One region of the Pseudoalteromonas sp. OF5H-5 genome, then DNA from elsewhere that is predicted to be linked to it. Evidence: predicted binding sites of a transcription regulator. Region 1 holds the regulator's gene; each other region holds the start of a gene.

Region 1 (3,148 bases):
TGACCGGAATGTTATCCACACAATAGTAGCCTAAGTCTTCCAATACTCGAAGCGCTACAGATTTACCAGAGCCTGAGCGGCCACTGATAATGATAAGCTCGAGTCCTTTTTCTTCATCACTCATCAAGTTCACCTTGGATCACTGCATATAACTCATCATCACTTTTTGCTTGCCTAAGCATTTTGCAAAAAGACTTGTCTTTGAGTGTATCAGCAATCGCCGCTAAGGTCTTCAGGTGTTGTTGATTATCACCTTCAGGTACGATGAACGCGACAAAAATATCGACAGGCTGCTTATCTATGGCTTCAAACTGGATCCCTTGCTCGCTGACAAGCACCATAGCAAGGATTTTATCCAAACCTTCAAGTCGACCATGGGGAATGGCAATGCCTTTACCGATCCCTGTGCTGCCTAATTTCTCTCGCGCCATTAAGGCGTCCAAGATAGCATGCTGACTGGTATTTGGAATTTGGCTATGAGCCAGTTCGCTGATGTATTCTAAAATACGTTTTTTGCTATTAAAAAGGACCGCAGCTTTACTGCAGTCCTTGTTCACTAATTCACTTAATTTCATCTTAGTGTCGAGTGAGCTTCTCTTTGTGTTTAATAACTTGACGATCTAGCTTGTCGATAAGGCCATCAATTGCGGCATACATATCTTGATGCTCTGTTGATGCAAATAGCTCGCCGCCGTTTACGTGTAATGTTGCTTCTGCTTTTTGTACTAGTTTCTCGACATCAAGGATCACATGCACATTATTGATATGATCAAAGTGCCTTTCTAGCTTCGCAAACTTGTTGGTGACATAGTCTCTTAATGAGTCAGTAATTTCTACATGGCGACCAGTTAGATTTAGTTGCATAAGCATTTTTCCTTCTTGGGTTTTACGTCTTATATCAAGCTTTTACGCTGATTTGACGGTGGAATGGCTAGGGATTCACGATATTTTGCAATCGTACGTCTCGCTACCTTAATTCCTTGCTCAGCTAAGATATCTGCAATTTTGCTGTCACTCAATGGCTTCGCGGTATTCTCTGCAGCTATCAGCTTTTTGATAAGTGCTCTAATTGCTGTAGAAGAGCACTCACCTCCATTTTCCGTACTTACATGGCTAGAGAAGAAATACTTCAGCTCAAATATTCCCCGAGGTGTATGCATGTATTTTTGTGTTGTCACACGGGAAATTGTGGACTCATGCATCTCAACCATTTCAGCAACATCATTTAGCACCATAGGGCGCATTGCTTCGGGGCCATGTTCAAAGAATGCCTGTTGTTGTTGCACAATGCAATTGGTAACTTTTAATAAAGTATCATTTCGGCTTTCTAAGCTTTTAATAAACCACTTTGCTTCTTGTAAATGTGAGCGAATAAACTGACTATCCGTACTGGATTTCGCCGTTCTAGACATCGCAGCGTAATGGTCATTTACTCTTATTTTAGGCATAGCATCAGGATTTAGCTCTACGACCCAACGACCTTTTACTTTTTTCACCGATACGTCAGGGATCACATATTCAGGCTCTTCATGAATAATGCTTGCCGCAGGCTTTGGGTTAAGGCTATGTATTAACGTCATGACCTCTTTGAGATCGGCTTCTTTAAGGCGCGTTTTCTTAGCCAAAGTTCGATAGTCACGGCTGGCAAGCAAGTCGATATGCTCTGTCAGGATCATTTTTGTTTCGGCAATCCATGGGGTATCTGGGGCGAATTGGTTTAGCTGAATGCATAAGCATTCTTGTAAACTACGCGCTGCGATACCGACAGGGTCAAAAAGCTGAATGCGTTTGAGTACGGCTTCGACTTCATCTAGCTCAATAGGCTCTTCGCTATTCTCGTCATTAATGCTTTCTAAAATGTCTTCGCAAGACAGTGTTAGAATGCCTGACAGGTCGACCGCTTCAATAATCGCAATCGCAATAGCTCTATCTGTTGGACTAAATGGTGTCAGTTCGAGTTGCCACATGAGATAATCGTGGAGAGATTCAGAGGTTTCCCCTTGATAAACATTATCGTCATCGGGAAGTGGACCTGAGCTTGCAGCAGGCGCTGCACTCATATACTCGTCCCAAGTGACATCCATGGCAAGGTCATCGCTCACAGTGTCTTTGCTCATGGCGGTATCTGAGTCTATCTCATAGTCACTAACCTGCGTTTCATCGGCTGAATCTTGATTGTCGTCAGCACGGCTCTTTTCTTGGCTGTGTTGGTCAGCGTTTTCGCCGTCAGTATTATCACCTTCTTCCACTTCCAACAATGGATTGCTGTCTAATGCTTCTTGTATTTCTTGTTGCAGATCCAATGTACTAAGCTGCAGCAAGCGAATGGCTTGTTGCAGTTGCGGAGTCATTGTAAGTTGCTGCCCCATGCGCAGCTGTAATGATTGCCTCATGTATCTCTAACAATCCTTTTTAACAGTTATTAATACTACGTCTTAACTATAGCTTGAATTGTTCGCCTAGGTAGACATCTCTTACGGTTTGATCTGCCAAAACATGTTCTGGCGTGCCTGCAGCGATTAACTCACCATGTGAAACGATGTAGGCCTTTTCACATACGTCCAGTGTTTCTCTAACGTTATGATCGGTGATAAGCACACCGATACCACGGTTTTTTAGGTGCTCTATGATTGTCTTTATATCTAACACCGAAATAGGATCAACACCAGCAAAAGGTTCATCTAACAGGATAAACTTAGGGTTTGCGGCTAAAGCACGAGCAATTTCGACTCGTCTTCTTTCGCCTCCCGACAATGCCATGCCCTGTGAGTCGCGAATGTGTTGAATATTAAACTCATCCAGTAACTCGTTTAGTTCAGCTTCTCTTTCAACTTTAGATAAGTCTTTTCGAGTTTCTAAAATCGCCATCAAATTTTGATAGACCGTGAGTTTTCTAAAGATTGAAGACTCTTGCGGTAGATAGCCAATACCAAGTCGTGCACGGCTGTGCATCGGTAACAAAGTGATATCTTCGTCATCAATCTGAATATAGCCTTTGTCGCTTGGTACTAACCCTACAATCATGTAGAACGTAGTGGTTTTACCTGCACCATTTGGTCCTAATAAGCCTACAATACTGCCAGCCTGAACACTTAAACCAACATTTTTGACGACCTGACGACCCTTATAACTCTTTGCTAGACCAGTT
Region 2 (3,148 bases), on a different contig from region 1:
GATTAATAAGAATAATGCGGCCGCTCCAAAACAACCTAATTAGTTTCACCATTATCGGCTCTATTGTGCTGCATCTACTGCTCGGCTGGTATTTGCAGCAAAGTATTTATATCCCCTCAAAGCCTTTAGAAATTAAGGCAATGAAAACCTATTTGGTTATTGAGCCTACTAAGCCCAAGGTGGAGCATATTGAGACACCAGCGATAACTGAAGATAAGCCAGTAAAGGAGTTAAAACCGACACTGAAGGACGATACGGTTGAAGTACTAAAAACTGCGCAAACGGAACCAAAAAAGCCTACGGTTGAAAGTACAACCAAGCACATAGCCAAAGCAGCAGTCGTCACGCAACCTAAAAAGTTAGACCATCGCAAAGCAATCTCTCAATTTCGTCAGCAACTTTTAGAGCGCACTCCCAGTGACGTTGTACTCAGCCAAAACCAAAAAAAGCCGCAGCAGATCACCGTGCCTAAAGCGCATCAAACCAGTGCTGCGAGCAAGCCAAGAGAGCTACTCGCGTCCACACCACATTATAACGTCTACCGTGAAAATGGCCTGTGCTATACTGAGGTTAGACTCGATCCGAGTATTCCTACACCAGAGGGATTAAGTAATAACTGGCGTACTCCGCCTCGCCCTTGCGATGGCGGTGCCATTAAAAAAGCCTATGATGCCGCGATGAGTAAATGGCTAAACAAACGCTAATCTTGCTATCATAAAGCAAATTTATTGCTAAGAGTCCATTATGGAAAAAGTCACCATTTTAGTTGACGCTCAAAATGTTTATTACACCACCAAACAAGCCTACCAAACAGGCTTTGACTATAACGCGTTTTGGCGTAAAGCAACGGCTAATCGCGAGGTATATCAAGCCATTGCCTATTCCAGCGAACGGGGTGACGACAAACAAAAGCAGTTCCAAAATATCCTGCGAGCGATTGGCTTTGAGGTGAAGTTAAAGCCTTATATTCAACGTGCCGATGGCTCCGCAAAATGTGATTGGGATGTTGGCATTACCATTGATGCCATGGAGTGCGCGTCAGAATCCGATGTAATTATTCTAGTAACTGGCGATGGTGATTTTGATTTACTCGCGAATAAACTCAGAGATAAATACCATACCCGAGTCGAAGTTTACGGCGTGCCGCAGCTTACCGCCGCCTCACTGATCCGTGCCGCTAGTGAGTTTATTCCTATTGATAGTAAACTATTAATTAGTCGACGCAGGTCTGAAATACATCACGGCGATTAACACTGTCAGATACGTTCCTATACGACAAATAGTCCACCTCCATAGCCAACCACACAAATTCTTATGACTTGCCGTAAAGTAGTTTTATGGCACAGCTATTGCTTATAAAACCACAGATGTCATTTTTTTGATTTGGAGTTTTGTATGGAATTTGCGTTACTTGCTATTTTGGCTCTAGTGGTCGTTGCTTCCATTGTCGCTTCTAAGTACACCGATGTGGGTGGCAATCCTTATCCATTTAATCGTAAAGAATCTGTTTTTACCACCGTTGAAGCATCGTTTCTACATTTATTAGAACGTGCCGTTGGCGATAGATATAAAATCGTTAGCCGCATTAAGCTCATTGATGTGATTGAGTGCAAGCCGGGTATCTCTCCAAAAGCACGTCGTGCTGCGGTAACTAAAGCTAAGAATAAGCAGTTGGATTATGTCTTGGTAGACAAAGAGACACTGAAAATTGTTGCCGCTGTTGACTTGGTCAATAACGCCAATAAAAACGGCCATAAAGCACAAAAAGATTGGTTTGTAAGTGGCGCTCTGGAATCTGCGGGTATTCCACACATTCGTATGAAAATCAAAAGTGGCTACCAAAGCGCTGAGGTCCGTGCGGCAATCCTATTCAAGCTTGGCCAAAAAGTGGAGATGCCAAAGAAAACCAGAAACCGCACCTACAAACCTGCGGTACTGTCTCCTTCACAGGCAAAAGCACAGTCAACTCAGTTGGCAGAAATCTAGCAAAACGGGCGTCAGCCCGTTTTTTGTTTTACCTATCAAAACCCCTTTCGTATAATAAAAGCAATTTTGACACTGGGGCTTTCCCCACCACAAATTAGGAATCTTTTGATGAAAGTAGGCATTATCGGCGCAATGGAGCAAGAAGTTACCATTTTGCGTAACACCATGGAAAACCCGCAAACATTGACCAAAGGTGGCTTTACTTTTTATACCGGCAAACTGGCTGGTCTTGACGTAACGCTTGTACAGTCTGGCATTGGTAAAGTGGCAGCAACAGTTGCGACAACTTTACTTATCGACAACTTTGCGCCAGATTGCGTGATCAACACGGGTTCTGCAGGTGGCTTTGAACCATCACTAAACGTCGGTGATGTGGTGATTTCAAATGAAGTACGTCATCACGACGTTGATGTTACTGCATTTGGCTATGAAATTGGTCAAGTTCCACAAATGCCGGCTGCGTTCACTTCGCACACAAAATTGGTTGAAGCTGCAGAGCAAAGCGTACATGCGCTTGAGGGCATTCAAACTATGATTGGTTTGATTTGTACGGGTGACTCGTTTATGTGTGACCCAGTGCGCATCGATAAGGCGCGCGCAGACTTCCCTACGATGTTAGCAGTAGAAATGGAAGGTGCGGCAATTGCGCAGGCTTGTCATTCTTTAAACACGCCATTTGTTGTGATCCGCTCGCTATCTGATATCGCCGGCAAAGAATCACCGCAATCATTCGAAGAGTATCTAGAAGTCGCTTCTGTTAACTCTTCTAAAATGGTGATGGCACTACTTAATAAGCTGGATAAGGTTACGCTTTAGTGCTCGACAGCTTGCTTCAGGCCCATGAGGGCCTGATCATTTTCTTACTGGCGATTTTTGCCAGCCTAGGGGTAAGGTTATCAACACTTTATCACCCTAATCTTATTCTTAGCCTTATATTTAAAGCGATTGCCGAAAAAGTTTATCGCCCCAAAGCGGCTTCTAGTTATCAACTGTTATCAGGCACACTGGGATTCCTCCTCCCTATATTAACCATCACCGTATTAACTTATGCGATTATTAGCTTTGCTTTTTATCCTAATTGGCTCGGTGGGCTGGTGTTGTTTTTATGCTTAGATATTAGCCATGAAAGCCGTGCTAAGCGTATTTCCGCGCTGATAAAGTC
Region 3 (3,148 bases), on a different contig from region 1:
GTGAATTTATAAAAAATTTGCTAAAGTAATACTATTAAACGCCGATAACAAGGCTGAGAGTATAATTTTATTGGGTCTACAATCATGGTTAATCAAGTTAACGGTCAGAATCAGTCTACATCCGTTGCTAATAATGTTAAGCAACAGAAGGCTGAATTGCAAAGAAATGATGCTAATAGTGCGTCAGTTAAATCACCGGCTACACCGAAAGCAGCTGCGGATTCAGTGAGCCTGACTCCACAAGCGCAACAGCTGAAAACGGTCAACGAAAAAGCGCAGCAGTCATCAGGCTTTGACGACAAGAAAGTCGAAGAACTGAAAAAAGCGATTGCAGAAGGCAAGTATCAAGTTGACGCGGAAAAACTAGCCAAAAACATAGCTGCATTTGAGTTCGAAATATATGGATGATTTGGTTCGGCTCTGCCACCACAAACTTTCAGAACAAATCTCGACGCTAGAAGCGATGACCCAGCTTCTGGCTCGTGAGCTTGACGAGCTCGCGTCTCGGCGTGGCGACAACTTAAAAGAAATCGCTCGTGAAAAGCTAACTCTCATTTCAAAACTGCAAAAGCTCGACAATGAATTGTCAAAAACTGAGTCTCACGTCTTTGAAAGCAGTGAAGTAGCCCCGCTCGTTGCTAAAGTGCGAGCACTACTCAGTGAGTGCCAAACCAAAAATGAAATCAATGCTAAAACGGCTCATCAGGCTAATGTAAGCACACGTGAACTAAAAGGGATCTTAATTGGAGCACCAACTTCAATTACATATGGTCAAGATGGCAGCGTGAAAAGTAGCGACAGTGAATTGGTACGTAACCTAAAGGCGTAGCCACGCCTGTCGTATTTTAGTATTGAAGAACAATCGAAGTGAAGCGCATTAAGTAAGCGATATATGATGAGTGCTTACTTAAAGCTATAAGATATCTTCTTAATTTTCTGCGGCTTGACTTGAGTAATATACAAATCATAAACGCGTTTCATATCAAGCTCTAACTCCGTCGCGTAAGTATCACCAACTGCGTAACTTTTCAGCACCTTAGCCCCACGAACAAGTCCATTTACTTGGCTCTTAAGACCGTCGTTTTGCGCAACCGCTCCTTTTACCGTAATAGTGGATGTCAAATTCTGGCCATACAGTTGCTCAGCCAATTCACGATACGCTTCTAATTTTGACACTTTAATTGCCATTAGCTGCTTCTCACCCGCAGTATTACCCGGCTGAGCACTCAAAGGAGCGTACCCCACAGCCCGTAAAACAGGAAAAGTTTCCGGTTGCACTGTTTCATATTCAATATGCTTATCAACGAGGCTTGAACAGCCGCTGAGCCCTGCTAGCGAACAAACCATAACAACTGAACTGATAGAATTAGTGATACGCATTTCACCCCACTCCGCTACAATATATACCAATCAAAATTAAGCACTTCCCCAACATCTTGGTCTCGCAAGGGTTGTTGTGGTTTCATTGAGTATTGGCAAGAAATAAAATTAACTTTCATAATGTATGATTATGCACGAACCTTGCCAAAATTTGGCACAGGTATTGCTGAGTTGAAGAGTAGTTTTTGATCTGGGCATTTAAACATGAAAAAGCAATTCGCGACCAGTCTATCACTGTTGTGTATCACCTTGGTTCATCCAGCTTATGCTGAATGGTTTGAAGTTACCGGCATAGCTGACGTTAAAAATGGCGACCATCAAAAAGCCAAAAGAAAGGCGGTAAATGACGCCATCACACAAGCTTTGCTGTTTTCTGGCGCTTCGGTGAGTAGTGTGCAAACCGTCACCGATGGTGTACTCACCCAAGATCAACTTAAGATCCGCTCAAATGCTGAAATCCAAAGTGCCAACGTAATTGCTGAAGCAAAAGTTGGTGACTCATGGCAGGTGACATTACATATCGATATTACCCCACAGAGTGCTCAGTGCCCTACTAGTGCTTACGACAAACAGGTTGCAGTCACACAAAGTCAGTTAAAAAATAAACACCAAGCAACACTAGGTCAAATTTTTGACATAAATAAAGCGGTGAGCGAGCGCCTATACCAGACAATGTCTGAACAAAAGTTGAGCTTAGAACCTGTTCCTTATTTCGCACAGACCATAGATGTTAACCGCTTTTTCAGCCAGCGGTTTGATTATAATGAACAGCTAATCGAGACCATTACGGCAAATACGAACAGCCAATTTGTATTACTGAGTCAAATTACTGATATTGCAGGTGTCGATAAACTTAATAGCGACTTCGCATTTTGGCAAAGTGATAAATATTTAAGAAGCTTCAAGGTAGACTTTGCGCTGTTTGATGCACTTTCTCATGAAAGGGTGTGGCAAAAGCAATATGCCACTCAAGGCGTGTGGCCGTTTAAGAAGACCAAATTAATTGATGTGTACAGTGAGCGCTTTTGGCAGACAGATTATGCTGATGAGATCCAAACCACGCTGATACAAATCGCAACTGATTTAAACGCAGCGGTGGCCTGCTTACCAACCAACGGCAAAATCCTACATATCGATGATGAACAAGTCGTTATTAATTTGGGCCGCATGCATGGCTTAGAGAATGGCCAGATCCTTAACGTAGCGCATAGTAATCCGCTGACTAATGTCGATGGTAAAATATTTATGCATCAAATTAAAACCATTAATAAACTGCAAGTGATCCAGGTGAATGCGCAAAACGCCATTGCGGTAAATATCAGTAATCGCCCACTTCACAATGTGCAAATTAATGATTTGGTTGAAATTCAAATAGAAAATGAAAATGAGTTTGAACTGTAAGGTTAAGACTACTATGACGCAGACAAGATTTTCGACGACTTTACACACTCTACATCATGCTTCCGCCGCCCATTTACTTTGGTAATTCCACGCAAAAGTGATACCAATGGCGTCCCCAGTAGGAATCGAACCTACATCTAAGCCTTAGGAGGGCCTTGTTTTATCCATTAAACTATGGGGACAATCTCTAAAGTCAGATAACAATCGCCTTTTTTGACCTTCACTAGCGGGATCTGCGGTACTTAATACCAATGAAAGTCGAGAATTGTTGATTCTCTGTTGTACTGCATCTCAGTGACTTCGCTTTAGTATACTGATCTTAATGAACTTTTAAAGGTTAATAGTCAATTTATTCGCGGTAATAAAT

Evidence for each region. The regulator sigma-54, encoded in region 1, starts transcription at its own class of promoters, with help from an activator protein. The targets are predictions, from matches to a motif close to GTTGGCACGNNNNTNGNNT.
Region 2: a site for sigma-54 is predicted at 1,337-1,355, ahead of L1271_RS16125 (DUF2726 domain-containing protein). Genes of this name have one in related genera too.
Region 3: a site for sigma-54 is predicted at 1,531-1,549, ahead of L1271_RS13890 (flagellar assembly protein T N-terminal domain-containing protein). Genes of this name have one in related genera too.

The regions. Positions count from the first base shown of each region.
Region 1 covers NZ_JAKGBF010000002.1:43,636-46,783, forward strand. Annotated here, with positions in the region: gene rapZ (RNase adapter RapZ) at 1-124, opposite strand, end outside; gene ptsN (PTS IIA-like nitrogen regulatory protein PtsN) at 117-575, opposite strand; gene hpf (ribosome hibernation promoting factor) at 577-864, opposite strand; gene L1271_RS03070 (RNA polymerase factor sigma-54) at 894-2,393, opposite strand; gene lptB (LPS export ABC transporter ATP-binding protein) at 2,440-3,148, opposite strand, start outside.
Region 2 covers NZ_JAKGBF010000011.1:61,453-64,600, forward strand. Annotated here, with positions in the region: gene L1271_RS16115 (hypothetical protein) at 15-704, shown strand; gene L1271_RS16120 (LabA-like NYN domain-containing protein) at 745-1,251, shown strand; gene L1271_RS16125 (DUF2726 domain-containing protein) at 1,396-1,986, shown strand; gene mtnN (5'-methylthioadenosine/S-adenosylhomocysteine nucleosidase) at 2,095-2,802, shown strand; gene L1271_RS16135 (cobalamin biosynthesis protein) at 2,802-3,148, shown strand, end outside.
Region 3 covers NZ_JAKGBF010000008.1:224,375-227,522, forward strand. Annotated here, with positions in the region: gene flgA (flagellar basal body P-ring formation chaperone FlgA) at 1-12, shown strand, start outside; gene flgM (flagellar biosynthesis anti-sigma factor FlgM) at 85-408, shown strand; gene flgN (flagellar protein FlgN) at 401-829, shown strand; gene L1271_RS13885 (LPP20 family lipoprotein) at 904-1,380, opposite strand; gene L1271_RS13890 (flagellar assembly protein T N-terminal domain-containing protein) at 1,585-2,781, shown strand; tRNA gene L1271_RS13895 (tRNA-Arg) at 2,889-2,963, opposite strand.